DNA from 3 places in the Micromonospora sp. WMMD1155 genome. Region 1 is predicted to be linked to each of the others. Evidence: riboswitches for the same ligand, from Rfam matches in the RefSeq annotation. Region 1 holds a riboswitch; each other region holds the start of a gene.

Region 1 (10,009 bases):
GCCCCAGCGTCTCCGGGCTGCCCGAGGCCGCCGGAGAGGAACTGCTCGGGCTGGTCGGTGCGCTCGGTGGTCGTACCCTCGGTCTCTTCTCCTCTCGGCGGGCCGCGCAGCAGGCCGCGGAGCTGCTGCGCGCGCGGACCGACCTGCCCGTGCTGTTGCAGGGTGAGGAGGCCCTGCCGTTGCTGGTCCGCCGTTTCCGCGAGGAGCGCGCCAGCTGCCTGTTCGGGGTGATGTCGCTGTGGCAGGGGGTGGATGTGCCGGGCGACTCGTGTCAGCTCGTCGTCATCGACCGGCTGCCGTTCCCGCGCCCGGACGAGCCGCTGGCGGCGGCCCGCGCCGCTGCCGTCGACGCCGGTGGCGGCTCCGGCTTCGCCGCGGTCAGCGTGCCGATCGCCGCGGTGCGGCTGGCGCAGGGTGTGGGCCGGCTGATCCGCGCGACCGGCGACAAGGGCGTGGTCGCGGTGCTCGACTCGCGGCTGGAGACGGCCCGCGGTTACGGGCCGTTCCTACGCCGCTCGTTGCCCCCGTTCTGGTATACGACGCGCCCCGAGGTGGCTCGCGGTGCCCTGGAACGCCTCGCCGGCTCGCGTTAGGGAGCCTGGGCGGCGACGACCACGGCGTCGGGTGGCGTGTCCGGAACCCTTCGGGCGGCGAGCCGACGGACCGCGGTGTTCAGCACCGCGATGAGCGGCACGGAGACCAGCGCGCCGGTGATGCCGGCGAGTACGACACCGGCGGCGATGCCGATGATCACCGCGAGCGGGTGGAGGGCGACCGCCCGTCCCATGATCAGCGGCTGGAGCACGTGCCCCTCGATCTGCTGCACACCGATCACCGCACCCAGGATGATCAACGCAGTGACCGGGCCACTGTCGACGAGTGCGACGAGCACCGCGACGCCACCGGAGAGCGCCGCACCGACGATCGGGATGAACGCGCCGAGGAAGACCAGCGCGGCCAGCGGGAAGGCGAACGGGATGTCGAAGGCGACCAGGAAGATGCCGATGCCGACCGCGTCGATGAAGGCGACCAGGACGGTCGCGCGAACGTAGGCGCCCAGGGTCTGCCAGGAGGCCCGGCCGGCGTCGTCGACCTTCCAGCGGGCGGCCACCGGCAGCAGGCGGACCAGGAAGCGCCAGATCCGGTTGCCGTCGCGCAGGAAGAAGAACGTCGCGAAGAGCACCAGGATGGTGCCGGTCAACACCTCGGCCAGCGTCGCCGCGGTGCTCAGCGCGCCGCTGGTGAACTTCGAGGTGTTGTTGTTGATCCAGCCCTGCGCCTCGTCGATGTAGCGGTCGAGTTGGGTGTCGGAAAGGTGCAGCGGGCCCGTCTTCAACCAGTTCTGGATCTGCCGGACGCCCTCCGAGGACTTCTCGCTCAGCTCCGGCACGCCCCGGATGAACTCGTTGACCACGAGCGTCAGCGTGCCGATCACGCCGACCAGGCCGCCGACCAGCACCACCGCCGTCGCCAGCGACCGGGGGAACCGGGCCCGCAGCAGCCAGCCCACCGCCGGCGCGAGCAGCGCGGAGAGCAGCAGCGCGATGGCCAACGGGATGATCACGATCTTGATGGTGCCGACGATCCGGAGCAGGGCCCAGGCCACCACACCGATCACGATCAGCCGCCAGCACCACGCGGCGGCGATCCGCAACCCGTGCGGCACGTCGGCGTCGTCCCGGCTGGAGGTCGAACTGTGCAGGTCCACCGGGGGTTCGGCGCCGTAGACCGAGGCGCTCGGCGGTGCGGTCGGGCCCGGCACGGCCGGCGACGCCACCCGGGCCCCCTCCGACACGTCACTCAGCGTGCCCTCGTCGGCCTGTGCCGACTCCTGTCGCGACTGGTAGGCGCGGCGAAGCCGCCCGCGTACCCGCTCGAAGCGGCTCAAGCGCACCTCCTGGCAGAAAAAGCTGGTCCGCCCACGACGACAGGTCGGCCAGCATACGTTCTCTGCCGACACCGTAGGGCAGTTCCGCCACACATTGCCCCGGCCACCCACCGGCGTAACCACCGGCAGCCCGCCGTCGGCCACACGGTAGCGTCTGCGGCGTGACCGCCGACAACGATCTCGACGCCGGCCTGCCGATCCGCCTGCTGCACGACCGCGTGCTGGTCCGGATGGAGGGCAGCGAGGGCGAACGCCGCTCCACCGCCGGCATCGTCATTCCGGCGACCGCCGCCGTCGGCAAGCGCCTCGCCTGGGCCACCGCGGTCGGCGTGGGCCCGAACGTCCGCGCCATCGTCTCCGGTGACCGGGTCCTCTTCGACCCGGACGACCGCTCCGAGGTCGAGCTGCACGGTCGCGGGTACGTGTTGCTGCGCGAGCGCGACGTGCACGCCGTGGCCGCCGAGCGGATCGAGAACGACTCCACCGGCCTCTACCTCTGACGCACCCCCTCCCTGCCGCGCACCGTTTGCCCGGCCGCACGACGGGAAGCCATCCGGCGACCGTGGCCCTGGGGAGGGACGATGCCGGTATTCGTGAAGAAGCTGTTGACCTGGGGCTTCGTCGCGTTCCTGATCTACTTCGTGGCCTTCCGGCCGGACGGCGCCGCGCAGATGTTCCGGGCGATCGGGGCCGCGTTGATCGCGATGTTCCAGGGCTTCGGCGACTTCCTCACCTCGCTGATGACCTGAGCCCTGCCGACGTGCGGAGCCCTGCCGATGACCTGAGCCCCGCCGATGTACGGAGCCCCGCGATGACCTGAGCCGCCGGACGGGGCCGGCGGCCGTCAGTGGTGAGCCGGGGGCCAGGGCGCGGGCGGGCGCAGGCCGGGCCAGCCGGGCGGGGCGTGACCGACAGGTGGCGGGGCGGGCGTCAGCACCACCGGAATCGGCACCACCGGCTCGTCCGGCGCGCTCACCGGGCGCTGCGTGCCGTCCGGGAAGCGCAGGTGGTAGCGGCTACCGTCCCAGAGCCCGGCCGGGGCCTGCGGGTCCCGACCGACGAACACCGACCGGTACGCGCTGATCGCGTCCAGCAGCTCCCGCTCCTCCCGCGCCGTCCGTTCCTGGTCGGCGGCTTTCCGGTCCAGGCCGCGCAGCGTGCCGTCGCGCAGCAGGGCCAGGCGGGTGGCGGCGGACTGGTAGCCGCGCATCGCCCGCACCCCGGCGTCGCCGGCCACCCGGCGCGCCCAACTGCGGGCCGCGTGCCGCCGGCCGAGGCTGCTCAACGCGGCCACCTCGGGCGGGCTCAGCCAACCGGCGCGTACGTAGTCCGGCAGGACGCGCTCGGTGAGCCGTCCCTCCCAGGCGCGCAACCAGACCGCCAGCCCCACCGTGCCGAAGAAGACGGGCACCATCAGGCCCAGGAAGCCGTACAGCATGATCACCGCCTCGCCGGTGGCCTGGGTCAGCGTGGGCAGCAGGTTCCACGTGCCGTGCAACATCATCGCCAACAGCAGGCCGGCGATCGGGGCGAGCACCCGCACCCGCCGGTCCGCCGTCCGCGCCGCGATGCCCAGGCCGAAACCGGTCATCGAGGTGAAGAGCGGATGGGCGAACCCGAACAGCAGGATCCGCAGGATGAAGATCGCGATGACCTGCTGGATGCCGGTCGCCGGGCCATACCTGTCGACACCTGACGCGTAGCCCAGCCCGCCCAGGTAGAGGATGTTCTCCACCATCGCGAAGCCGACCGCGGACAGCCCGCAGTAGACCAGGCCGTCGGTGATCCCGGACCACTCGCGGCGGCGGAACACCAGCAGCAGGATCGGGCCGAGCGCCTTCGTCGACTCCTCGATGAACGGCGCCACCAACACGCCGGTGAGCGCGGACGGCAGACCCCAGTCGGCGAAGCGGCCTGCCGCGAAGTCGTTCACGGTGAGCGAGGCGGCGGTGGAGACGAACGCACCCCAGGCGAAGCAGAAGATCAGATACTTCAGCGGCTCGGGCTCGTACCGGTCCAGCCAGAGGAAGCAGGCGACCAGCACCGGCACCGGCAGGATGGCGGCGGCCACACCGATCAGCAGGGCCTGCAGACCGAGCGACTGGCCCAGCGTGAAGACCATGAACACCGCGCAGGCGGCGATGAGCAGCACCACCCCGGCCAGCGCCAGGAACCGCCGCCAGCCCAGTCGGCGGCGCGGCATCCGGGGCGCCTCGCCGACGGACGGGGCGGTGGGTGCGGGCGGCGGCGACGGCAGCTGCGAACCGGGCGGGGTGTCGGCCATGCGGTCAGCGTAGCCATCCGCCGCCGACTGGTCCGGTCGCATCGGTTGCCGCTATGCTGCCCGCAGGTCACGAGTGCCAGCGCGAAGCCCCGGCTTGCTGGCCGGCAACCCTCGTCGAGTTCGCGGTGGGGTGCCCCGGGTGATGACCGGGCCCAGCCCGATCGGTGTGCTGGGCAAGCGCGGACCCCGTCCCGACAGTGCACCCGGGGTCCCTGACCCCGGAGGTCCCGGCGTGTCCGTCACTCTTCTCCCCGCACCATCCACCCATCTCGACGCCGCGCCCGAGCCGGCCTCGTCGGGGCCGCTCGACGTCCTCGGCGTACCGGGTGAGATCAACCTGGACTACGCCGCCAGCGCGCCGTGTGCGCGGGCCGCCGCCGACGCGGTGGCCGAGCTGCTGCCGTGGTACGCGAGCGTGCACCGTGGGGCGGGAGCGTTGTCCCGACGCTGCACCCTCGCCTACGAGCAGGCCCGGCAGACGGTGGGTGACTTCTTCGGTGCCCGCGCCGACGACCACGTGATCTTCACCCGCAACACGACCGACGCGCTCAACCTGCTGGCGAGGGCCCTTCCGGCCGGCACGACAGTGGTCACCTTCGCGGGTGAGCACCACGCCAACCTGCTGCCCTGGCCGCGCGGCTCGGTGCGGCTGCCGGTGCCCACCGACCCGGACGCGGCGGTACGCGACCTCGCCGCCGCCCTCACCGAACTGCGCCGGGGCAGCAACCCGGCGCTGCCGGTGCTGGTCGCCGTGACCGGTGCCAGCAACGTCACCGGGGAACTGTGGCCGGTCACCGAGCTGGCCCGGGTGGCGCACCGGCACGGCGCCCGGATCGTGCTGGACGCCGCGCAGCTCGCTCCGCACGCACCGGTCGACCTGCTCGCGCTCGGCGTCGACTATCTGGCCGTGTCCGGCCACAAGCTGTACGCGCCCTTCGGCGCGGGCGTGCTGATCGGCCGGGCGGACTGGCTGGACGCCGCTCCGCCCTACCTGGCCGGTGGCGGCGCCACCAGCCGGGTCGGACCGGCGACCCACGACGTGACCTGGGCTACCGGGCCGGCGCGGCACGAGGGCGGCACACCGAACCTGCTCGGCGCGGTCGCGCTGGCGGCCGTGTGCGCGGCGCTCGACGACGCCGACCGGGCCGCGCTGGCCGCTCAGGAGCAGGCGCTGCTGACCCGACTGCGGACCGGCATCGCCGCTCTGCCGCACGTCGTGGAGCTGCGCACCTTCGGCCCGGACGCGCCCCGCGTCGGGATCGTCTCGTTCGTCGTCGTCGGCTGGGACTCCAGCGACGTGGCCGCGCGGCTGGCGGCCGAGCACCACATCGGCGTACGCGACGGGCTGTTCTGTGCCCACCCGCTGGCTCGACGTCTGCTCAGCGAGGCGGCGGCGCGTACCGGTCGACCGGACCTGCCGCCCACCGCGCTGCGCGCCAGCGTCGGCCTGGGCAGCACGGCTGCGCAGGTGGACCGGCTGCTGACCGCGCTCGCCGAACTGGGCTGAGGGCTCAGCCGACGGGTGGGGCGGTGGGCGGTTTCGGCGTCTCGTCGGGCTTGGCCGGCTCGGCGACCGGCCGCTCCTGCTCCCCGAAGGCGGTGCGGATCCAGCGGTTCGCCTCCTCCTGCTCGATCCCGGAGGCCACCAGCAGGTCGCTGGCGGTGGTACGGATCTGGGCGACCACCACGCTGCCGGAGAAGCCGACCCCGGCGCCGTACGCCCGACCGGCCTCGCTGACCGCCCGCAGGGACCGCTCCCGGGCCTTCTCCGGCTCCTCCCCGGCGGCGAACTCGTGCTTGAGCAGCCGGACCGACTCGGCGAGGTGAGCGATCGAGTCCGGCATCGAGTCGGGTACCGGTTCCTCGTCCTCGACGAGGGTGACCGACCGGCGGATCAGGGTGCCGCTGTTCCGCATCGCCCGGTCGATCGGGTCGGCCGCCTCCGCGTAGTGGGTCAGTTCGTCGCGGCGGTGCCAGCGGGCCGGGGAGAGGATCGCGGTCTCCTTCGCGCCCTCGATCGCCTCGCCCAACGTGGCCAACTCCTCCTTGTTGTCGCGCAGCCGGTCCAGTGCCCGCTGGATCTCGGCGCGGTCCCGGCTGCGTAACCCGTCCGCGGTGACGTCGAGCTGGGTGGCGAGCAGGTCGAGCGCCGGCCGGGCGGCCCGGTTGATCACCCGTAGTGGGTTCAGCGGTAGCAACAACGCGGTGACCACGAGGGCCACCCCGCCACCGAGAAAAGCGTCGACGAACCGGGGGATCTCCAGGTTCTGGGTGGAGGGGCTCAGTGTCACGATCAGCACCGCCGTGGCCGCCGCCTGGATGACGATGGCCACGCTCGCCCCGGCGAAGATGGTGAGCAGGATCGCCACCGTGACCACCAGGCCGAGCTGCCAGGCCCCGGTGCCGAGCAGGTAGATCAAGAGGTCGCCGACGGCCACCCCTACCCCCACCCCGACGATCAACTCGATGGTCCGGCGGAACCGCTGGCCCACCGACGCGGCCAGGGTGCCGACCGCGGAGATCGGCGCGAAGACCGGTTGCGGGTTGCCGAGCACCTTGTGCGAGATCAGGTACGCGATTCCGGCAGCCAGCCCGGCCTGCAGGGCCAGCCCGCCCGCCATCCGCACCCGGTGCAGACGGTCGTGCAGGGTGGCCCGGCTCCGATGGCGCAGTTGCTCGGTCGCCTCGGCGATCCGGGCACCGTCGATGTCCACCAACCCGTCACGCAACGCGGTACGTCGCACCATCGGCTGTCGCTTGTCCCGGGCCACGGCCATGGGCGCGACTACCCGTGGTGGGCGCGCTGAATCCTCAGTTCCCACGCGTCACGGGCGGATACGGCAGACTCGGGCGGTGGTTGATCTACTCGAGCGATGGCGAGCAGCGGTACGAGGCGCCGGCGCGAGTCCGGACGCGTCGTCCGCCCGGGCCGGGGAGCAGTTGCTCGGTCGGTGGCGCGAGCCGCACCGGCACTATCACACGGTGGCCCACCTGACGGCGGTGCTCGACGTGGTGGACGAGTACGCCGACCTCGCCGACCGGGTCGACCTGGTGCGGTTGGCGGCCTGGTTCCACGACGCCGTCTACGACCCACGGGCCGCCGGGTACGCCAACGAACGCGACAGCGCCGCGTTGGCCGACGAGGTGCTCGCCGGGCTCGGGGTGCCGGCGTCCGCGGTCGCCGAGGTGCGTCGGCTGGTGCTGCTCACCGCCGGGCACACCGTGGCACCCGGCGACGGGGACGGCGCGCTGCTCTGCGACGCGGACCTCGCCGTGCTGGCCGCGCCGCCGGCCACCTACGAGCGGTACGCCTCGGCGATCCGCCGGGAGTACGCCCACGTGCCGGATCCGGCCTTCCGGGCCGGGCGGGCGGCGGTGTTGACGAGTCTGCTGGCCCTGCCCGCGCTGTTCCGGCTGCCGTCGCCGGCCGCCCACTGGGAGGAGCCCGCCCGGGACAATGTGCGCCGCGAGCTGGCCGCGCTCAGCGAGGAACCGGAGGGCCTGGGCTGACCAGGTGCTTCGGGCGACGCAGCCCGGCGGTGCGGAGCAACCGGACCAGTTCGCGGCTCGGCACCACCTGCGCGCCGAGCCACACCGCCGCCGCGAACCGGTCGGCCGGGATGTCGTAGTGGTCCCTGTCGAAACCGCGCCGGGGCGCGCCGAGCGTCTCGGCGAAGGCGTGCAGCTCGGCGTACGAGACGTCACTGATCAGGTGCGACCACAGCCGACCGCGCCACGGCCAGGCAGGCCGGTCCAGGTAGAGCATGGTGCCCAAGCTATCCCGCGCAGTCGATCATGTTGATGATCGCCGGCCGGCGACCTAGCCTCGGCTGCATGGCCCCCACCGATCTCCTCGACGACCTGCGCGACGCGCTCGGCGACCACGCCGTGCTCACCGACCCGGACCTGCTGCGGATGCACCAGCGGGACGAGGCCGACCTGTGCGCCGCCGGCACCCCGCTCGTGGTGACCCGCCCGCGCAGCACCGAACAGGTGGTCGCCGTGGTGCGGGCGGCGGCGCGACACGGCGTACCGGTGGTGCCGCAGGGCGCGCGGACCGGGTTGGCCGGCGCGGCGAACGCGGTGGACGGGGCGGTGGTGATCAGCACCGTCGCGATGGACGAGATCCGAGAGATCGACCCGGTGAGCCGGATCGCCGTGGTCCAACCCGGTGTGGTCAACGCGGCGCTGGCCGGGGCGGTCGCCAAGCAGGGGCTCTGGTACCCGCCGGACCCCGGGTCCTGGGAGTCGTCGACGATCGGCGGCAACGTGGCCACCAACGCCGGTGGCATGTGCTGTGTGAAGTACGGCGTGACCACCGAGTACGTCCTCGGCCTGGAGGTGGTGCTCGCCTCCGGTGAGGTGCTGCGCACCGGCCGGCGTACGGCCAAGGGGGTTGCCGGCTACGACCTGACCCGCCTCTTCGTCGGCTCGGAGGGCACCCTCGGCGTGATCACCGAGGTGACCGTGGCGCTGCGGCCCGCACCGGCCGACTCGCTGACCCTGGTGGCGGTCTTCCCGTCCACCGCCGCGGCGGGGACCGCGGTGGCCGAGATCGCGGCTCGTGGGCTCACCCCCAGCCTGTTGGAGCTGCTCGACCAGACCCACCTGCGGGCGATCGAGGCGTACCAGCCGATGGGGCTGCGCACCGACGCTCAGGCGCTGCTGCTGGCCGCTGCGGACACCGGCACCCGGGCCGCCGACGACCTGGCCGGTCTGGCCGCTGTGTGCGAGGCGGCCGGCGCCGACGAGGTCTACGCGGCCACCGACGCGGTGGAGGCGGCGGCGCTTCTCCAGGCCCGGCGGCTGGCGCACCCGGCGATGGAGAAGTTCGCCGCCGACGCGTACCCGGGCGGCAACGGCGGTCTGGTGATCGACGACGTGGCGGTGCCGCGTGGCTCGCTCGCGGCGCTGCTGGACGGAGTGGCCCGGATCGCTGCGGAGTGCGAGGTGCCGATCGGTGTGGTGGGTCACGCCGGGGACGGCAACATGCACCCGAACATCGTGGTCGACCGGGCCGACCCGGCGAGCGTGGAGCGCGGTCGGCGGGCGTTCGACGAGATCATGCGGCTCGGCCTCGACCTGGGTGGCACGTGCACCGGCGAGCACGGCGTGGGGCTGCTCAAGAGGGACTGGCTGGCCCGGGAGATCGGGCCGGTCGGCGTCCGCGTGCACCAGGCGATCAAGTCGGCGCTCGACCCGGCCGGTCTGCTCAACCCGGGCAAGGTGCTCTGACCTTCCGCGGTCAGCCCTTGACCTCGGCCGGCTGCGGTCAGCCCTCGACCTCGGCCGGCTGCGGTCAGCCCTCGACCTCGGCCGGCTGCGGTCAGCCCTTGACCTCGGCCGGGGTCGCCTGGGTGAGCAGCAGCAGGATCTCACCGGCGACCGGCGTGCGTTCCTCACCCGGGCAGTCCTGCGAGGTGATCAGCCCGGTCGAGGTGATGAGACTGGACGTCAGCGCGTCGATGCAGGTGGTCCGGTAGCGCCGGGCCTGGTCGGTCTCGTCGGCCAGCGACGGGTTGGCGAGCAGCACCTGGAGCCGTTCGGTCAACTCCGGAGCCAGGGTGCCCCGGGAGGTCACGCCGTCGCCGGCGCAGTCGAGGCACTGCCAGGCACCGTTGCGCTCGACGCTGAGGGTGCGCAGTGGGCCGTCCTCGCCGAGCCGTTGCACCAGGCTGACCTGACCGGCGGCGACGGTGGTGGGGATCTCCAACTGCGACCCGCCTCCCGCCGCGGCTCCGGTGGGTTGCGCGACGGTTTCACCCGGCTCGTCGCCGTCGAACAGCGAGCACCCGGTCAGGGCACCGGCGAGCGCGACGGCGAGGAGGGGTGTGAGC
Region 2 (10,009 bases), 2.6 Mb from region 1:
GGCTGACGGACGTCTCTCGGCCACTCAAGGCAGGCGGTGGCGGTGCGCTGTGGTCCGGTCCCTCGCGTACGCGTCGGAGCGATCCCAGCGGCCCGGGATGTCGAGCAGCTCCAACCGACCGAATCCCTCCGGCACCGCCGGGTTGACCAGCAGGTTGTCGCCGGTGGGTCGCAGCCCCAGCATGGTGCCCAGCAGCATCAGCAACGCCCCCGACGACCACGCCTGCGGGCGACCGGCCGCCGGCACCTGGACGGGATACTTGGTCAGGGACCGATCGTGGCCGGCGATCATCTCCGGCACCGCGCCACCGAGGGTCTGTGCCAGGTCGAAGACGCCGGCCGCGATCGTGGCCGCGTGGGCGTCGAACCGGTAGCGGCGCAGCCCGGCGGCGATCAGGGCGTTGTCCGCCGGCCACACCGCGCCCAGGTGTGACCCCATCGGGTTGTACGGCCGCTGCCCGGTGGCGAAGGTCCGCACCCCCCAACCGCTGAACAACCGCGACCCGACCAGGTGCTCGGCGACGAAACCGGCGCGGTCGTCCGCGACGATCCCGCTCCACAGCAGGTGCCCCATGTTGGACGACAACGCGTCGACCGGCTCGCCGTACGGGTCGAGGGCCAACGCGTAGTACTCCTGGTGCGGCAGCCAGAAGTCCCGGTTGAAGCGTTCCTTGAGCGCCGCGGCCTCCCGCTCCAGCCGGTCGGCGTACGCGGGGTCGCCCCAGAACTCCCGCGCCAGCCGGGCGCCACGCCTCTTCGCGTCGTACGCGTAGCCCTGCAACTCGCAGGTGGCGCGGGGGAAGGCGGGTTCCTGGCCGTGCGCGTCCGTGATCGCGTCCGGCGTGTCCTTCCAACACTGGTTGATCGCGCCGCTGCGGTCGTTGCGCGTCTGGTAGCGCACGTAGCCGTCTCCGGTCAGGTCGCCGTACTCGTCGATCCAGTCCAACGCCATGCGGGCCGGTTGGCGCAGTTCGTGCACCAGGTCCGCGTCACCGGACCAACGCTCGTACTCGTCGAGCAGGATCACGAAGAGCGGGGTGGTGTCCGCCGCGCCGTAGTACAACGCGTTCGCCCGGTCGCCGAACGCGCCGGACTCGCCGTAGCGCAGGTGGGCCAGGATCTTGCCCGGCTCCTCGTCCAGGTCGTCGTCGAGTCGAGCACCCTGGAGGAACGCCAGCATCCGCAGTGTCGCGGGAGCCAACTCGGGGGTGAACGCCATCGTCTGCAGGCAGGTGATGATGCTGTGCCGTCCGCACAACCACATCGTCCACGGCAGACCGGCGATCGGCACCCGTTCGCGCAACGACCACGGCTTGTACCGCAGCGCCGCCAGGTCGGCCAGGGCTCCCCGGTACATCTCCTCCAGACCGTCGCGTTCGGCGACCAGCGTCGGAGCCCGGCCCATCCAGTCCGCCAGGTCCTCACGCATCCCGCCCCGCACGGCCCGCTGGTGCGACTCCAGGGAGGCGCGTACGTCCCGGCCGCCTTCGCCGCCCATGTTCATGGCGATGTGCAGGTCGGTCTCCCACTTGCCATCCGGGGGCACCCGGATCCGGAACGTCATCCCCTGCTCGTCCACCTCGACCGGAGCGGTGCTCTGCACTGTGGTCTGGCGGACGAACCGTTGCCGCTGGTAGCGCAGCACGAGCTGGCGCTTGGCCGAGTCGGGGGTGACCTCGACGACCCGCCGCCGGAGATGACCGATCTCCGCGATGTCGGTGAAGTCGCTGCCCATCTCCAACCGCACGGTGAACTCGGCCGTCTCCGGCGAGTGGTTGAGCACGGTGATGTTCTCGTGGGCACAGTCGTGGATCGAGCGGTGCCGGATGATCGACACGTCGGCGTCGACGTAGTGGCTCGCCGCACCGGGGACCAGGAAGAACCGGGTCTCGAAATACGTCATGTCGTCACGGGACAACGCGTTGATCCGTTCGCCGTCGATGGTGAGCACCCAGTGCGACAGGAAACGGGTGTCGTACGCGAAGAGACCGACGGGTGTCCGCGCGTCGGCCTCGATGTCCCCCTGGGCGTCGCTGATGGCGAACACGTTGCCGGCGATGACGTGCAACAGTTCCTGCTTCACGACCGACCCCCCCGAGCGGCCGGCGCGGCCCGACCCGCCAGGGCGGCCCGGCCCAGCTCCCGAGGGTGGCGGGCGTCGGCCGGGCCGGCGAAGATTCGCCGCAGCACCAGCAGCAGGCGCATCTCGCCCCGCATCGTCAGCTCGTTGCGCAGCATCGCGGCGCCGGGATGCAGCTCACCGTTGACCATGCGGTCGAACACCCAGCGGTCCGCGCGGACCACCAGGTCGGCGTCGTCAGCCGAGCGGGTCACCCGGACGTGCTGATCGGCGACGGTCAGGTACCAGTGGTCGGTGAAGCCGTCGCCGCGGACGTCCAGCCGCAGCGTGCCCGCTGTGGTCTCCGGCAGGTCGGGGCGCCGACCGGCGTCCAACTGTCGCAGGTACTGCTCTGCCGTCGCGCCCATCAGGTCCCCTCCCCACGGTTCTCCGCAGGATCACCCGCTCGCGGGTGAGGCCGCCTCATCCGAAACGGGTGAAGCCACGGGAGGTGCCGGCCCGGTCAACCGGTTTCGAGCAGTCCGCGCAGGTAGGCGGCCTGACCCACGTGTTGCAGGTCGTCCTCGGCGACGCTGACCAGCCGGACGCCGAGGGTCACCGGCGGGTCCCACGCCTCGTCCACGACGCGGTCCAGGTCCGCCGGGCGCAGACCGGCCAGGAACTCTCCGGTACGCGACGCGACCGCCCCGTAGTAGTCGATCAACGCCTGCGCGCTCTCCGGCCGTACCGCCGCGACCTGCGCGGGTGAATGCCCGTAGCCGGTGTCGTCGGGGTCGGCGGTGAGGCCGAACCGTCCGGCCCAGTCGCCACTCACCCAGATCTGCTCGGCGTCGAGCAGCTCGGCGACGTGATGGTCCTGCACCCGGGTGAGGTGCCAGACCAGCCAGCCGATCGAGTTGTGGCCCCCTGCCGGTTGGTGGCGCAGATGCTCCGGGCTGAGGCCGTCCACCGCCGCGCGGACGAGGTCGGGCAGCCGGTCGTAGGTTTCGGTCAACAGATCACTCACGTCCACCGGGCACGCCTCCTGGTCGGTTTCCGGTCAGGTACCGCCGAGGGCGGGTGCCCAAACCTCGGCCAGTACGGTGATCGAATGGTCGCGGCGGTGGAGTTGTACCTGGACCCGGACGCCACCCGCCGGATCCGGGTGCTGTGGGACGCGCTGGAGACCGAGGGCGTGCAGAGCATGCGCTCACTGCTGGAGCAACGTCACCGTCCGCACGTCTCGTTGGCGGTGGCGCCCCGCTTCGATCCGGAGGCGGTCGCCGCGGCCCTGCACGGCACGGTGGTGGCCGCTCCCCTACGGCTCGAATTCCAGCACGCCGGCCAGTTCGTCGGTCGGGTGCTCTGGCTCGGCCCGACGCCCACCCCGGAGCTACTGGCCCACCACCGCACGGTCCACGACCGGCTCACCGCCGCCGGCATCCCGTTGACCGAGCACTACCAGCCGGGCCGCTGGGTGCCGCACTGCACGCTCTCCATGCGGGTGCCGAACGCGCTGATGGCCGCCGCGGTGCGCCGCTGCCTGGAGGTGTTGCCGCTGAGCGCGACAGTGGTCGGGGCGGCCCTCACCGACCACGCGCGGGGCATCGCCCACCCGCTCCCCTGACGCTTTGCGGAAATGTCCGGTTTGGCGGGCGTCAGTCGGGAAACTGAAAACAAGCGGTGATTATGCGCTCTGACGTGGGATGGTTCGACGTAGATGCCGTCCTGCCGAGCGTGGTTCGCCCGGCCTGTGGCGCGGGGCTCCCGCCGCGCCGCCCTCGGCGGCCTCCACGAGAGGGGCAGTGCCTATGCAGGCTCAGCGCAGGCCACCGCGAGCGGAGCGGAGCCAGACCCGGGACGACCGGACCGCCGGCGGCCTGACCGGGGCGGCCACGCCCCTGACCATCTGGGCCGCCGCCGTCCTGCTCGGCCGGATCAGCGCCGGCGACGACGACATCGAGGACGAGCGGCACATCCTGCGCGGCATCGAGTGATCCCCGCCGGGCGGCTCACAGCCAGCCGCGCCGCTTGAAGATCAGATAGAGGGTCCCGCAGACCAGCAGCATCAACAGCAGCGCGAACAGGTAACCGAAGCGCCAGTGCAACTCCGGCATGTGGACGAAGTTCATTCCGTACACGGTGCCGATGAGCGTGGGAGCGAACAGGATCGCCGCCCAGGACGAGACCTTCTTCAGCTCCTCGTTCTGCGCGTAACTGGCCGCCGTGAGGCTCCGCATCTCCTCGTTCTGCTGCTGCGAGACGAGTGTGGCGTTGACGGTGAGGATGTTCTGCAACAGGTGCCGAAACCCGTCGACGCGTTCCACCACCTGGGTCAGGTGGTCGGTCACGTCCCGCAGATAGCGGCGCAGCTCCTCGTCCGTGTCGGCACCGCCCGCGCCGTCGGCCAGCGCGTCGAGCACCGCGAGCAGGGGTCGCGCGGCGCGCTGAAACTGGATCACCTCCCGGCTCAGACCGTAGATGCGCCGGCTCGCGTTCGGGTCGCCGCCGAACACCTGGGTCTCGATCTCGTCGATGTCGTTCTCCAGCCCGGCCACGACCGGCGCGTACCCGTCGACGACCTGGTCGAGGATCGCGTACAGGACCGCGTCGGGGCCCCGGGCGAGCATCTGCGCCTCGACCTCCATGCGCCGCCGCACCGCGGCCAGATCCGGTGCCTCACCGTGCCGGACGGTGATCACGAAACCCGGCCCGATGAACAGGTGCAACTCGGAGAACTCGACCTCCTCCCGAAGGTCGTCGTAGCGGGCGGCGCGTAGCACCACGAACAGCGTCTCGCCGTAGCGTTCCAGCTTGGGCCGCTGGTGGGCGTTGATCGCGTCCTCGACCGCCAGGTCGTGCAGCCGGAACTCCCGCGCCAGCGAGGTGATCTGCTCGATGTCGGGCCGGTACAGCCCGATCCAGGCCATCGCGCCGTCCTGCTCCTGTAGGCAGCGGTACGTCTCGGCCAGGCCGGACGGCGAGGCGAACCGGTGCCCGTGGAGGTAGACGGCGCTGTCCACCAGGCCACCGGCGGGCGGAGCGGGCGGCTCCGTGGACGGTGGCACGCCGACAGTGGTCTCGTACTCGTCGAGTTGGCGACCGAAGCCACCACCCGGGCGGAAGCGACGGCCACCGACCATGCCCCTGTCCCCTCCCCAGTGAGGCCCGGTCCGGCACACTCCCGCCAACCCGGGGGCGCTGCTTCCCCGGTGTCCCGAGCGCGAAACCCGCAGTGGGGCGAGGTGGGTTCCGCGCACCGGCGGACGGGCGCGTCGCCCAGGGCGGATACTCACGGTGACCAGGGGCGGTATGACGGGGGCGCGCCGGTGGAGGTCGACGGACGCGCGGGCCGGCTGCGGGAGTGGCTGCTGCGTGCCGGCGCGGAGGAACCCGTGCAGCACCCGGGGCCGCACGGGCGTCCACCGGAGCACCGGCACCACCCCTGGTGGAAGGTGATGTGCCTGACCGGTGTCGACTACTTCTCGACGTTGGGCTACCAGCCGGGCATCGCGGCCCTCGCCGCCGGGGCGCTCTCGCCGGTGGCGACCCTGGTGCTGGTGCTGGTGACCCTGCTGGGCGCGCTGCCGGTCTACCGACGGGTGGCGGCGGAGAGCCCACACGGTGAGGGTTCCATCGCGATGCTGGTACGCCTGCTGAGCTACTGGCCGGGCAAACTGCTGGTGCTGGTGCTGCTCGGCTTCGCGGCCACCGACTTCATCATCACCATCACCCTCTCGGCCGCCGACGCGACCGCGCACATCGACGAGAACCCGTTCTGGCCGAGCGCGCTCAAGGGGCACGAGGTGCTGCTCACGCTGCTGCTCGTGGCACTGCTGGGCGCGGTGTTCCTCAAGGGATTCACCGAGGCCATCGGGATCGCCGTCGTCCTGGTCGCGGTCTACCTGACGCTGAACGCGGTGGTGGTCGCCGACGCGCTGTGGCGGGTGGTGACGCACCCGAGCGCGGTCGAGGACTGGACCACCGCGTTGACCACCGGCCACGGCGATCCGTGGATGGTGGTCGCGTTGTCGTTGTTGGTCTTCCCGAAGTTGGCGCTGGGTCTCTCCGGCTTCGAGACCGGGGTGGCCGTGATGCCGAGCGTGCGGGGCGACCCGCGGGACACCGAGGCGCGACCGCTGGGCCGCATCCGTGGCGCTCGCCGCCTGCTCACCACCGCCGCCGTGATCATGAGCGTCTTCCTGATCACCAGCAGCGTGACGACCACGATCCTGATCCCACCGGAGGCGTTCCAGCCCGGCGGGCCGGCGAACGGCCGGGCACTGGCCTACCTGGCGCACGCGCATCTCGGGGAGGTGTTCGGCACCGTCTACGACCTGTCCACCATCGGGATCCTCTGGTTCGCCGGGGCGTCGGCGATGGCCGGGCTGCTCAACCTCGTACCCCGCTATCTGCCCCGCTACGGCATGGCGCCGACCTGGGCGCGGGCGGTCCGGCCGCTGGTGCTGGTCTTCACCGCGGTGGCGTTCCTGATCACGGTCGTCTTCGAAGCCAGCGTGGACGCGCAGGGTGGCGCGTACGCGACAGGGGTTCTGGTGTTGATCACCTCGGCGGCGACGGCCGTGACCCTCGCGGCGGTGCGGCACCGGCAGCGCGGCCGCACGATCGCGTTCGGCACCATCGCGGTGATCTTCGTCTACACCACGCTGGCGAACGTGGTGGAACGCCCCGACGGCGTCAAGATCGCGGCCTGTTTCATCGGCGGGATCATCGTGGTCTCGCTGCTCTCCCGGTTGTCCCGCGCCTTCGAGCTGCGGGTCGACCGCGTCGAGCTGGACCCGGTGGCGACCCGGATGATCAGCGAGCGTGACGGACGACGGATCCGCCTCATCGCCCACGAGCCGGACGGTCGGGACGAGGCGGAGTACCAGGCCAAGCTGGCGCAGACCATGGCGGACAACGACTTCCCCGACGCCGGCGACGTGCTCTTCGTGGAGGTGCGGGTCACCGACCCGTCGGACTTCGAAACCGAATTGGTGGTGACCGGCCGCCTGGTCGGCGGCCACCACTCGGTGCTCAGTGTGACCAGCTCCGCGGTGCCCAACGCGCTCGCCGCCCTGCTGCTGGAGATCCGGGACCGGACCGGTCGGCGCCCCCACATCTACTTCGAGTGGACCGAGGGCGGCCCGGGCCGCAACGTCCTGCGCTACCTGGCGTTCGGGCAGGGTGAGATCGCCTCCGTCACCCGGGAGATCCTGCGCCGTCACGAGCCCGATCCGCGCCGACGGCCACACGTGCACGCCGGCTGACCGGAGTGCCGGCCACCCGTCTCCCCTGGTGAGCGTGGTCATAACGACTGGACGACCCACCCGTGCCTGCTGCTAGCCTCGGCGCAGGTCATGAGCGCCAGCGCGAAGCCCCGGCTCGCTGGCCGGCAACCCTCCTCCGCGGTGGGGTGCCCCGGGTGAAGACCAGGCATCGACAGGACGTCGGTGCAAGCGTGGCCTGGCACCCAGGTCAGCACAGACCCGGGAGAACCATGCGCATCCTCAGCACCGCCCCGCCGACCGGCATCGCGGACGTCCGCGTCGGTCGTCCCTCGCCGGCACTGATCCGGCGACGGCACGTGGACATGATGCGAATGTGCAGCGCCGCGTGTCGTCGCGGCAGCACGCACTAGCGCAGCCCTCTTCCCGAACCTCCCTCACCGGTACGCCCATCGGGCGCACCGCCGGCGACGCACATCCCGTGCGTGCCGGTACGCGACCTTCTCGGAGACACCCGTGCGACTTCTTCCTGCCCTGACCCGTGCCACCGCCCTGGGCGCAGCCGCCGTCCTGGCCGCCACCGCGCTCACCGCCTGCGGCGGCGACAGCTCGTCCGACAGCGGCGCCAACCCGTACGGCCTGGCGCAGCCGGGCGTGCTGCGGGCCGGCACGCTCACCGACGCCCCGCCGAACGTGTACCTCAAGGACGGCAGGTTCACCGGCTTCGACAACGACCTACTGACCGCCGTGGCCGGCAAGCTCGGCCTCCGCGTCGAGTTCGTCGGCACCGACTTCTCGGCGTTGCTCTCCCAGGTCAACAACCACAAGTTCGACGTCGGCAGCTCCTCGATCACCATCACCGAGGCACGGAAGAAGACCGTCGACTTCGGCAACGGCTACGACTTCGGTTACTTCGGTCTGGACGTCCCGGCGGGCTCGCCGATCACCGGCTTCGACCAGCTCGCCGGCAAGCGGGTCGTGGTGGTGCAGGGCACCGTGCAGGACGACTACGCCACCGGCAAGCAGCTCGACCCGGTGCGGGTGCCGGACTACAACGGCGCGATCAACCAGCTCAAGGCCGGCACCGCCGACGCGTGGATCGCCCCGGCGGAGATCGGCGAGAAGTCGGCCGCCGACAGCAACGGCAAGATCACCGTGGCGGCCAAGCAGCTCAGCCCGGCACCGACCGCGTACGCCGTCGCGAAGGGCGGCGACGAGCTGCGCGAGGCGCTGAACAAGGCTCTCGACGAGGTCATCGCGGACGGCACCTGGAGCCGGTTGCAGGCCCAGTACTACCCGGGCCGCCCGATCCCGGCGGACTTCAAGCCGGGCAGCGGCGCGGCCACGCCGTCGGCGGCCACGTCAGCCGCGCCGTCGGCGTCGGCCGCCTCCTGAGCGGTGACGAGCGAGCAGGACGGTAGGAGAGGCGACCGATGGATCCGTTGAGCACCCTCTGGGAGACGTTCTTCGACCTCGACGCGATGCGCGAGGCGCTGCCCGAGATGCTGACCGTCGGGTTACCGAACACGCTGATCCTGGCGGTCTCCGCCGCCCTGCTCGGCTCGGTGCTGGGCCTGCTGCTGGCCGTCGCCGGGATCTCCCGCAGCCGGTGGTTGCGCTGGCCGGCGCGCGTCTACACCGACGTGTTCCGGGGGCTGCCGGCCGCGGCGACGATCCTGCTGATCGGCGTCGGGCTGGCCCCGCTGGGCATGCAGGTCTGGGGTCCGGACCCCTACCCGTTGGGGATCCTGGCGCTGTCGCTGATCGCCGCCGCGTACATCGGGGAGATCTTCCGCTCCGGCATCCAATCGGTGGAGGCCGCCCAGTTGGAGGGCGCCCGCGCGCTCGGCTTCTCCTGGAGCGACTCGATGCGGCTGGTGATCATCCCGCAGGGCGTCCGGCGGGTCCTGCCGGCCTGGGTCAACCAGCTCATCGCGCTGATCAAGGACTCCAGCCTGGTCTACTTCCTCGGCCTGGTGGCCAGCCAACGGGAGCTGTTCCGGATCGGGCAGGACTACGCGGCCACCACCGGCAACGAGTCCGCGCTGCTCCTGGCCGGGCTCTTCTACCTGGCGCTGACGGTACCGCTGACGCACGTCGTCAACTGGATCGACAGGCGGCTGCGCCACGGCCGGCCGGCCGCCGCGCCGACCGACGAGGACGACGACCTCCCGTTGCCCGCCACCGTTCAGGGAGACCGGCGATGACCACCGACACCACCACCTCGGTCAGCCTCGACGTCCGCGACGTGCACCTCGCCTTCGGGCCGAACCGGGTGCTGCGCGGCGTCGACCTGACCGTGCCGCGCGGCGCGACGGCCTGCGTGATCGGCCCGTCCGGGTCCGGCAAGTCCACACTCCTGCGCACCGTCAACCGACTGATCGAGCCGGACCGTGGCGACGTGCTGTTGGACGGGCGCAGCGTGCTGGGCGACGACCCGGACGGCCTGCGGCAGCGGGTCGGGATGGTCTTCCAGCAGTTCAACCTGTTCCCGCACATGAGCGTGCTCCGCAACGTCACCCTCGCACTGCGCCGGCTGCGCAAGCTCGGCCAGGACGAGGCGGAGGCCGTCGCCCGGGCCCAACTGGACCTGGTGGGGTTGGCGGCCAAGGCCGACGCACGACCGGCGCAGCTCTCCGGCGGTCAGCAGCAACGGGTGGCGATCGCCCGGGCGCTGGCGCTGCGGCCCGAGGTGATGCTCTTCGACGAGGCCACCTCGGCGC
Region 3 (10,009 bases), 3.3 Mb from region 1:
CTCAACACCACTGACGCGCACCTGCGTCACGTCTGGCAGACCTTCAAAGACGCCGGTGCCCGCACCGTGGTCCTCGGTGGGCTCAAGTTCGCCGACGACCACGTCCACAGCTTCATGAGCTACGGCCTGCCCCTGCCCACGGGCACGTTCAAGCCAGGCAAAAAGCTGCTCACTGCCGACACTGAGGCGCGGATCATGGCCGCTTTCGCTGAGGTGTACGCCGATGTGCCCGCGGACTGCCGTCCCGCCGTACTGAAGAGGTCCTCGTGTGGTCGTGCGGTGGAACGCGGCAGTTACATCCCCGACTACAACGGCCACTACGACCTGCCGACCACCAACTGCCGCCTGCGCTGTCCCACTGCGCAGCACCAGATTTGCGCCGCAGCGCAGCCGCCGGAGGAGGAGACGGTACGACAATTGCTCGCTCGCATCGGCCGCCCCGATGCCCGCGTGGATATCACCTCTACTACCACCGTCATCCACGCCCCACTGAGCCAGTTCGAGCGGACATTCCTGCGCCAGAACCTGCTCTTCCCGGTCCACACCGCCCGGCAAGCCGCCGAACTCGTCGCCGCAAGGCTCACGCGATGACCGCCGCCCGGCCCACCCCAGTCCGGGTTTTCGCGCCCCTGGCCAAGTCCCCGTTGCTGAACCGCCTCGACGCCGAGCACGCCGACCTCGCCGTGCTCCTGGCCACGACCGCCGACCCGGAGCCAGCCACCGTACGCGCGCTGCTGTCGATCACCGCAATGCCAGTCGCGGACCGGGTCGCCCGAGCACTCGACGACCGCGCAGACCTGCCACTCACCTCGCTCGCGTTGCTGGCCGCGCACCGGCCCGACGCCAAACGGGCAACGGGCACCCTACGAGGCAGGCTCTTCCCCGACGCCGCCGCGCCCGGCACGTGTCACACCTTCGCTCGTACTGTCGCCGCCCTGGCCCACCAGCCCGCATCGGTCGACGACACCTATCTGAGCGGCGAACGCTTCCGCGAGTCCGCCGCAGCTGCGGATCCAGCCGTCCTTGGCGAGCTTCTGGCCCCGTTGCTGGACGCAGACACGCTCAGCGATCCGGCCGAGACGGGGCTGATCGCGTTGCTCGATGCCCGCGCCAGCCACGCTCCGACAGCCCAGGTCGACCTGGCTGCCACCGCCGCTCTTACCCGTGCCCGCCGCCACCGGGTACGCGCCGGGCTGATCGCGCGGCGCGAGCAGACGGTCCGCGACCTGGCCCACCACACCGCCGGACTGACGCTGGCCGCCGAGCTTTGGTTCGACGCGATGACAACGGCTGCCGACACCCCCGCCCAGGCTAGTCAGGCCCTCGCCATGACCGAGGATGCTGCCGATACTCTCGCCTCCGGCGGAGACCTCCCCTGCGCTTGGCCCGCCGTACGGAGCCGCTGGCAGCAGGTCACTGCCGCCCGCACCACCCGCACCCACCAGAGCGGCTGGGAAGAGGCGTGGCAGGCAGCCGAAGCCACCGACGACGGTGCCCGCTGGGACGACACCCAGCGTGCCCTGGTGACCGGCTACGACCTGCTCGCCGAACACGTCCGTACTACCTGGCCGAGAGCTGACGTCCCACCCACCCCTGACGAATGCTGGGCCGCCGACCCGACCGGTCGCATGCTGCTGCACATTGTCGCGAACCACCTCACCGGCCACCAGACACACAGCCCTCTCCCGCACTACGACGACCGACTCCTCATCGCCTTCGTGCACGGCCTTGCCAAGAACCGCCGCGACAGCATCCCTGCGGACCTGCACGTCACAGGCCTGATCGCCGCCATCAAGGCCGCCCGGTCCAAGGCCGCACTCCTGGCCCGGGCCGTTCCTGCCGACCTCGGCATCGTCGTGCCGATGCGCGCCGAGACGCAACGCCTAACGCGCGTCCTCAACGGAGACAACGCGCTTGCTGCCAAGGTCGCCCAACTGGGCTGGCTCCTGGCAGCGCACCCCGACGCCCGCGCCGATCTCTTGCTGGTCGACGAGAGCACCGACTGCGCATCCGCCCGCGCAGCCGCCCACACGATCCAGACCAATCACCCGCAGATCCGCGTGACCATCACGGCTCGCCCCGACGACGGCAGCGCCAAGGGTGGCGCCGTGCTGTGGGGTCTTGCCGAACTCGCCGGTGCCGGTCGCACCATTTTGGCCTACACCGACCTTGACCTGACCTACCCGCTCGACCAACTCGGTCTCCACATCGCTGCCCTCGACCAGCCCACCGTTGGCGTCGTCGTCGGCTCCCGCCGCCGACCCGACTCCCACGGCTACTACCCGCCCGCTGGCCCGGTCCCGACCGCTCTGCTCTACCAGCGAGCCGTCCGGGACCTCCTGCAACTCGACACCACCGACCCGCAGGCCGGCTTCAAAGCCTTCCCTGTCGCCGCCCTACGCGCCGCACTGCCTCTCGTCACGGACCAGAGCCTGGCGTTCGACAGCGATCTGCTCGCCGCCATTCGGCGAAGCAATTACACGGTGGCCGAGGTCGGGATCGCCGCTCTCCACCAGTACGTCGAGGGCCCGCGGGGAACCCCGCGGGACTACGACGCCATGCTGAACGCCGTCTACCGGCAGGCACTGCACCATGGTCTCGATCCCGACCTTCGCCGTACGCCGACGTGGGACCGGATCCGTCACGCTGGCTCCCTGGCCGCAGCCGCCGCCGAGCGTCCTCCCACCACCCTGCTCATGCCGTCCACCCCGCGTTAATGCGATGCCGCGGACCGCCGGCACTGAACCGCCGGCGGTCCCCGCTCGTTGCGCGTGCTCCATGTGCCATGAATCTGGACCGACAGACCGTAAACTGGGCATACGCGTCCCGGCTCACCGTCGCAACACCCTGACGGCCGGTGCACCTCCGACCGAAAGGCGAGTCAGTGAAGGCCGTCATCGCTGTTGCCGGCATGGGCAGCAGGTTCTTTCCGATCGGCAAGACGATCAACAAGTCCATGCTGCCGATCCTCAACCATCCGGTCCTGGCCTACGCGGTCGCCGACTGCATCGCAGCCGGTGCCCGCGAGATCGCGATCGTGACCGCCCCCGGCGAAGCCGGCCGCCAGGTGCGCCATTACCTCAGCGAGGACCACGACCTCAAGGCATACTTCAGCGCACGAGGCTGGCAGGACAAGTACGCGCCTCTCGCCGATCTACACCACCAGGCCGACTTCACGTTCCTCGAGCAGCCCCGCGACGACCGGTACGGCACCGCGCTGCCTGCCATCATCGCCGCCGAGTTCATCGGCAACGAGGATTTCCTCCTTGTCGCCGGGGACGATCTTCTCCTCCGCGCCGACGGTGGATCCGACCTCGCCGACCTCGCGGCTGCCCGGGCCGCCGCTGGTACACCGGCCGCGCTCGCCGCCGCTACGGTGCCGGGCGCCGAGGCCCACCGATACGGCATCCTCCACCCACGCACCGCCGCAGCCGGCCACCACCTGCTCGACGAGCTCTTGGAGAAGCCCGACAGCTACGGCGAACCGACCGCGTACATCAACATCAGCCGCACCCTGCTACCCGCCGACGCGGTGGCCTACTTCCAGAAGCTGACCCCGGCCTCTAACGGCGAGTATCAGGCCACCGACGCCGTCGCTGCCTTCGCACGCGATCACGACGTACTGATCCAACCCATTACCGGCCAGTACCACGACTGTGGCAACCCCGCCGGCTGGCTCGCGGCCAATAACGCTGCAGCCGCAATCCAAGCTCTCACGGTCACTGGCCCGCGCGACTGATCTGAGGGGCACGGCGACATCGTCGCCAAGCTTCCCGATGCCCTTGACCCCATCGGTTGGTAGCCCGACATCCGGCCCTGTGGGCTCCTGGGCCCCCGCCGCGCACGGACGGCCGGTCTTCCGCACGGGCTCCGGCTCGGCGGCCAGTGAGCCATGTTGGATACTCTTCCCGCTCATTCCGGCCGCTGCTGAGGTGGCCGGGATCGCCGCATCCGGCGGCGCATGAAGCTACGGGAGGAGGAGGCGGTCGTGGCATCTCCAGTTCGAGACCATCGCGTGCAGGTCGTGCAGAAGTGGGGCTTCGGGATGGCCCCCGTCAAGCCCGAGGTCCAGCAGAAACGACGTCAGTCGGTAGCGGCCGTGCTGAGCTACCTCCAGAACGGGCCGATTGAGTCCAGCCCGCCACTGCTGGAGGCCCTGTCGGAAGTCAAGGGGTTCTACTCGCGCTGTCACAAGCAGGACCAGTGGGACTGGTTCACCGTGTGGCAACAGCTGGGCCGCCCCGGACGTAAGCGCTGCCTACAAGTTGGTGATGCGCTCAGTCGCCTACGGACCGCCATCAATGACGGCGACGATGCCACCGCTGCGAATCAGCTCACGCTCCTGACTGACGCGAACGTGCAGGTCCATCTCGCTGGACTCGTCGAAGAACAACCACGTGAACCGCGAGGAGCCGGCTACATCTACGTGCTGTCGACTCGCGAGCAGCCTCGGATGCTGAAGATTGGCTACACCGAGCGGACCGTCGAGGAGCGGGTGAAGGAGATCAACCGGGCGACAGGCGTCGTTATCCCGTATGGCGTGCGCGCTTTGTGGGTGGTCGCGGATGCTCCGTCAGTAGAGGCTGAGCTGCACGATCGACTGGCACCCTACCGCGTGCGTAAGGACCGCGAGTTCTTCGACCTCGACTTTCGCGACGCGTCCGCCCTCATCCAGGGCTGCATAGATGGTCTCCGACGCGAGGACTAACCTAACCGCCCGTGGTGAGCAGCTGACGGAAGGCCACACGTTCCTCCCATAGATCAACGGGCCGGCCCGCCAACTCAGCCAGGAGTTCCGGTAGGCGCCACGTCGTCAGATGTGCGTAGCGGGCGTTGTAGACGCCGACGGCCTCGATGGCGAACTCGTCAGGGAAGTCCAGCAGTACGTAGCCGAGCAGCTGCATGATGGTCGGCGCTTCCAGCGATGGCCGCCGTGTCCCGTCGCGGCGCTTGCTGCCGAGGCTCGTCTTGAGTTCGAGCAGCAGGCCTGCGGCGATCAGGTCGGCGTCGGCGTTCATCAGCGATGATCCGGTGAAGGTCGGCCCGACGGCCCAAGCGCCGTGCCGTGTCGACAGGGACGGCAGGAGGCTCTGTTTGGCGAAGGCACGCAGGGTCTGGAGCTCATCGAGGGCGGCGGGTGGGGCGAGCTCAAGGAGCTTTTCGGCGGTGATGGACCTTGGGGCCAGGGCCATCAACGGGGATCCGGGCGTGGGACCGACCCGGTGCAGGTCGGTGAGGAGCGCCAGCGCCCAGCAGGCCCGGGCAACGAGTTGATGGTCGGCCTCGCTGCCCGTGGCCGGCCCGGTGAACCGGGAGGTCCCCAGGCTGTCGCCGCTTCCGGAGTAATTCAGCGTGCGCGCCAGTTCGTGGACCGCGTGCCGGAGTGGGGGAGTGCGCGCGCCGAGCATTGCCAAGCGCAGATCCGGTCTGGGATGCACCATGAAGCGCACCATCCAGTCGAAGGCCGAGCCGACGGTGCCCGGGTTCGCCTGGCTCCCAGGCACGACAAGGGAGCCCACGGATTCCCGATACCGGGCCTGCAGGTCCTGCCAGCGGCCGAACCGCCCCTGAATGAACAACCTCGCTGGAGAGGCTCTGTCGCTCAATGCCACGGTCAGCGCCGGCCAACCACTAACGATGGTCATGCTTCGACCACCAGGCGCCGGCATCGCTGCCCGCCACTGTCCATCATGGCCGGATGCTATCGAACGCCGCGGCATTCGAGCTGCCCGTCATCACCGGACCGTCGATGGAAGATGACCAGCGCGGCCGCTGTTGGCGATGTCGGGTACCGCCAACAGCAGCCGCCTGGACTGGCGGTCAACGAGCAGTGGACAGGAATTCGTTCTGGGCCTGTCGGAGGCTGCTGAGGTCGTTGGGTACGGGCATGACCCCGTAGCGGTCGAAGGCGTCAACGCTCGCTCCAAGCGACGGCGGCGAGTGCCGCTGCCACTCGGCCAGCGGCACGCTCGAAGCAGTCAGGCGTAGTGGCTCGGCGAGCCGGGCGAACTCCACCTGCTGCCACTCGCGCAGCTTGTTACCACGCCGCGCGGAGGCCATCAGCGTGGCGGCGACCTTGGTGGTCGTGGCCGTCTGCGGCTGGATCACGCCGCCGTTCATGATCGAGTGTCGGCCCAGCGGCAGTGCGGCGCGGTGGCCGTACCGCTCGCCGACCACCTGCGAGACGTGTCGGCAGGTCTCGCAGGCCAGCCACGACCACCGGGTTCGGGTGGTCACCGTGTCCCGCACGCACAACACACACAGGTCGAGGTCACCGGGGATGTCCTGCCCCTCCCACTGCTGCTCCCACTCCGGCGTACGCGGCTGGCAGCGGCACCGCTGCTCGCGTGGGGCGCCGTCGCGGAGGTGCCCGCAGGTCAGGCAGACCGCGAAAGCAGTCAGGTCCAGCTCTTCGAACGGCACGGTGAACTCGCTCTCCGGTGCCACGAGGCACCCGCTCTTGCCGTACCGCAGCTTGCGGTCGACCTGGTCTTCCCCCGGAGGCACCGTGCGCGGGTGGCGCGGTTGCCGGGTCAGCAAGCCGGGAGGCTTGACGCTGACCACTCTTGACGCCCAGGAAGCATAGAGATCATCGAGGCCGGGAGCAACTCCGCGGGTGGAGACTTGAGCCAACGGCGGTGGCGGAACTATCCGTCGGCGGCGAGTCTGAGCCGGGCAAGCAGGTCGGCGACTTCCCGGGTCAGCTCATGGTCTGGGCCGTAGACGACGCAGAGGTCGTCGTGCAGCGGTTGCAGCTCGTCTGCGGCCTCGGCGGCCTTGTCTTCGGAGACCAGCAGTATGCCGATGTTGAAACGTAGGTCGAGAGCCGTGGGGGAAACGTCGCCGGAGGCGGCGCGTACGTGCGTCAGCACCTGCCGGAACTGGCGCAGGGCTGTTGTGGCCTGGCCGAGTTCCGCCCGGCAGTGGGCTGCCTGCCGGAGGCATTCCAACGCGTCCTCGCTGGTGGGGCCAGCGGTACGGGTGTACGCCGCGGCGAGGGCGTCGAACTCCGGCAGTGCGCGCCGGAAGTCCCCGCCGATGATAAGGATGGCGGCTCGCCGTGATCGCAGGCCCAGTACGCGGGGACTCTCAGCACCGAGCGCCTCGCTGGCGGGGCCGATGACGCTCTCGAGCACATCCGCGGCTTGGGCGAACCGCTCGTCGTCCAGCAGCTCATCGGATTGGGTAACGGCGGCCTTGATCGCGTCTCGAACCTCGGTCCGCAGGATCGCCGCCGGATCGGCAGCCGACATGCGCGGCGCCGGGACCACGGGAGCGGGTGCGGGTCGGCGGCGGGGCGCATTGGGTCGGCGGTACACCAGCGTCGGGTCGGGCATCGTGCTGCTCGCGCGCTCGGAGGCGGGCAGTGCCGATCCAGGTAGGGGCAGGAAAGGCAGCAGCCGCTCGTAGACGTCGTAGGCGTCCGCCGGCCGGTCCTCTGGGGCCTTGGCCAGCAAATCGAGGACCAGTTCCTCGATCGCTGCGGGCACGTCGTGGCGGAGCGTCCGTAGCGGTGGTGGCGGCTCGGTGATGTGCTGGTGCCACAGTTCGAAGTCGCTGCCGCCAGCGAAGACGCGTCGCCCGGCGAGGAGTTCGTGCAGGACACAGCCCAGGGCGTACAGGTCGCTCTGCGGCGTGACCTGTGCGTTCTGGATCTGCTCGGGCGGCATGTAGTGGTGGGTGCCGAGGGCGCTGCCGGTTGCGGTGAGGCGGGTGACGTCGGTGCGCAGGATGGCGGCGATGCCGAAGTCGAGGAGCTTGATCGCCCCATCCGAGGTGACCAGAACGTTGTCGGGTTTGAGGTCGCGGTGCACGACGGGGATGGCGTGGGCGTGGGAGAGGACGGTGCAGATCTGCGCGGCGATAGCGGCTGCCCAGGTAACCGGCAGCGGCCGCTGTGGGTCGATGAAGGCCCGCAGGGCGGTGCCGCGAACGAACTCCATCACCAGGTAGAGCCGGTCGTATGAGCGATCGAGGACCGCGTCGTACACCTGGGGCACGCCATGGTGTTGGATGCGTGCGGTGACGCGGGCCTCGCGGCGGAATCGCTTGGCGAACTCTTCCGCCTGCTGCGAGGTTTGCACGGCCTCGACGCGGATCAGTTTGATGGCGACCTCACGGTCGAGGACGCTGTCGTAGCCGCGCCAGACATGCCCCATGCCGCCCGAGCCGACTTCCTCGACCCGTTCGTATCGACCGGCGATCGGCTCTGCCCGCACGTTGCCCCCACCCCTGCGACTGTCCCAGCCAGATGGTCAGTGTTGCGGTCGAACCGATCACCGTCCAGGGTTGCCGCCGCGGCGTGTCACGCTGGCGCCGCGACGGCACCGGCCGGTCAGGCCACCGCGTCGTCGACGACCCCCTCCTGTCGGCGGATCAGCCGCCAGGCGGCGCTGCGGGCGCTGCGGTTGAGCGAGCTGCGGAAGTTCTGCTGCGGGTCGAAGTACTTGCGCCCCAGGTCGGCGGTGCTGTCGAAGTGGTCCATCATCTTGTCCTCGAAGACCGGGTCGAAGACGTGGCCGAAGTTCTCCTCGTCGTTGGCGACGGCGGCCAGCCGCACCTTCGGGTCGGCTAGCGCCTCGTTGAAGGGCTTGATGACGTCCTGCTCGGTGAACTCCGTGCCGTACTTCTGGTTGAACCTGTCGATGAGTTCCGACAGCAGCGACTTCTCCGACTCCTTGGCACCGCCGGATCCATCGCCGAAGCCCTTCATGTCGGCCGGCCCCTCGGGGACGAGACTCACGTCGTGCTCACCGGTCTTCTCCACCCGAAGATGGCTGAGGTCGACCTCGCCGATGTCCACGCCGCCGTCCTCACCGCGCGGCAGCCGATTGAGCAGGTGCCGCCCGTAGAGGTAGAGACGCTCCAGTTCGGCGTCGATGTAGGTGACGATGCCGGAGAGGAAGCTGTACTTGCGGACGTAGTCGTTCAGGTCGGCCCGGAAGGTCTCGGCCGTCTCCTGGTCGTCCTCGTCGTCGCCGTTGAGCAGGTCGGCGAAGCGGGTCACCGCAGGATCGAGATGCCGGTACAGCTCCGCGTGGAGCTTCTCCCACTTCGCCGTGTTGCCGGCGGCCTGCCGCTGAGCAGCCAGGTAAGCAGCCGCGAACGCCTGCATCTCCTCATCGACGAGGACCGGCACAGACATCACCCTGCTCTGCGCGGTGTAGAGCAGGTTGGGGTCCGAGGGCAGGGTGGCAGCTTCCTCGAAGTACGGGCGGAAGGACTCCTTGATGTCCTCGGCGTCGTTGACGAAGTCCAGCACCGCCAGGTCGGACTGGCTCTTGCGGTCGGCGGTGCGGTTGAGCCGGGACAGAGTCTGCACGGCGGCGATGCCAGTCAGCGTCTTGTTGACGTACATCGTGGTGAGCAGCGGCTGGTCGAAACCGGTCTGGTACTTCTCCGCCACGACCAGGATCCGGTACTCGGGCTGCCCGGCTCCGCCGGCCTGGGCGGACTTGTCGTCAGCGCGCGTGTAAGCGAAAGCCTTCGGCAGGGCGCTCTCGGCGAGCCCGCCGTTCTCCTTCGCCTCGGTGGTCTCCTCACCGTCGTAGGTGAGTGTGCCCGAGAAAGCCACCAGGACGCCCGGGTCGGGATAGCCGAGATCGCCGATGTACTTCTTGATCGACCGGGCCATCTGAACGGCCTGCGGCCGGCCCGCGGTGACCACCATCGCCTTCGCCCGCCCGCCAAGCCTCCCGGCGGTGTGCGTGCGGAAGTGCTCGACGATCACCTGCGCGTGCTGGGCGACGGTCGAGTCGTGGGTCAGCGCGTAACGGGCCAGCAGCGGATTCGCCTTGGCCGGGTCGACCTTCCGCTCGTCGCGGTTGCCGTTGACGAGCTTCCAGTAGGTGTTGTAGGTGACGTAGTTGCGCAGCGGGTCGAGAATGAACTTCTCCTCGATGGCCTGCCGCATCGAATAGGTGTGGAACGGGTGGTACTTTCCGTCCTCACCGAGCGTGCCGAAACCTTCTAGGGTCTTGTGCTTCGGGGTGGCGGTGAACGCAAAGTA

The links. A riboswitch is a leader RNA that binds a small molecule or an ion and turns the genes downstream of it on or off. The one in region 1 is predicted to bind S-adenosylmethionine.
Region 2: it holds a riboswitch for S-adenosylmethionine, as region 1 does, so the genes downstream of both, O7617_RS02600 (ABC transporter substrate-binding protein) here and O7617_RS14905 (aminotransferase class V-fold PLP-dependent enzyme) in region 1, are expected to answer to the same signal.
Region 3: it holds a riboswitch for S-adenosylmethionine, as region 1 does, so the genes downstream of both, O7617_RS33150 (hypothetical protein) here and O7617_RS14905 (aminotransferase class V-fold PLP-dependent enzyme) in region 1, are expected to answer to the same signal.

The regions. Positions count from the first base shown of each region.
Region 1 covers NZ_CP120742.1:3,267,594-3,277,602, reverse strand. Annotated here, with positions in the region: gene O7617_RS14930 (ATP-dependent DNA helicase) at 1-593, shown strand, start outside; gene O7617_RS14925 (AI-2E family transporter) at 590-1,888, opposite strand; gene O7617_RS14920 (co-chaperone GroES) at 2,050-2,388, shown strand; gene O7617_RS14915 (hypothetical protein) at 2,470-2,637, shown strand; gene O7617_RS14910 (PrsW family intramembrane metalloprotease) at 2,733-4,214, opposite strand; SAM riboswitch class IV at 4,238-4,358, shown strand; gene O7617_RS14905 (aminotransferase class V-fold PLP-dependent enzyme) at 4,504-5,679, shown strand; gene O7617_RS14900 (FUSC family protein) at 5,684-6,919, opposite strand; gene O7617_RS14895 (metal-dependent phosphohydrolase) at 7,026-7,682, shown strand; gene O7617_RS14890 (DUF4031 domain-containing protein) at 7,654-7,938, opposite strand; gene O7617_RS14885 (FAD-linked oxidase C-terminal domain-containing protein) at 8,007-9,407, shown strand; gene O7617_RS14880 (hypothetical protein) at 9,499-10,009, opposite strand, start outside.
Region 2 covers NZ_CP120742.1:621,378-631,386, forward strand. Annotated here, with positions in the region: gene O7617_RS02560 (DinB family protein) at 1-6, shown strand, start outside; gene O7617_RS02565 (glycogen debranching N-terminal domain-containing protein) at 25-2,082, opposite strand; gene O7617_RS02570 (SCP2 sterol-binding domain-containing protein) at 2,079-2,486, opposite strand; gene O7617_RS02575 (DUF664 domain-containing protein) at 2,582-3,091, opposite strand; gene O7617_RS02580 (2'-5' RNA ligase family protein) at 3,170-3,685, shown strand; gene O7617_RS02585 (hypothetical protein) at 3,870-4,055, shown strand; gene corA (magnesium/cobalt transporter CorA) at 4,071-5,201, opposite strand; gene O7617_RS02595 (amino acid transporter) at 5,388-7,328, shown strand; SAM riboswitch class IV at 7,415-7,526, shown strand; gene O7617_RS02600 (ABC transporter substrate-binding protein) at 7,803-8,681, shown strand; gene O7617_RS02605 (amino acid ABC transporter permease) at 8,720-9,493, shown strand; gene O7617_RS02610 (amino acid ABC transporter ATP-binding protein) at 9,490-10,009, shown strand, end outside.
Region 3 covers NZ_CP120742.1:7,283,655-7,293,663, reverse strand. Annotated here, with positions in the region: gene O7617_RS33175 (hypothetical protein) at 1-591, shown strand, start outside; gene O7617_RS33170 (hypothetical protein) at 588-2,717, shown strand; gene O7617_RS33165 (sugar phosphate nucleotidyltransferase) at 2,885-3,739, shown strand; gene O7617_RS33160 (GIY-YIG nuclease family protein) at 3,962-4,708, shown strand; gene O7617_RS33155 (hypothetical protein) at 4,710-5,645, opposite strand; gene O7617_RS33150 (hypothetical protein) at 5,821-6,447, opposite strand; SAM riboswitch class IV at 6,452-6,572, opposite strand; gene O7617_RS33145 (serine/threonine-protein kinase) at 6,648-8,219, opposite strand; gene O7617_RS33140 (type I restriction endonuclease) at 8,336-10,009, opposite strand, start outside.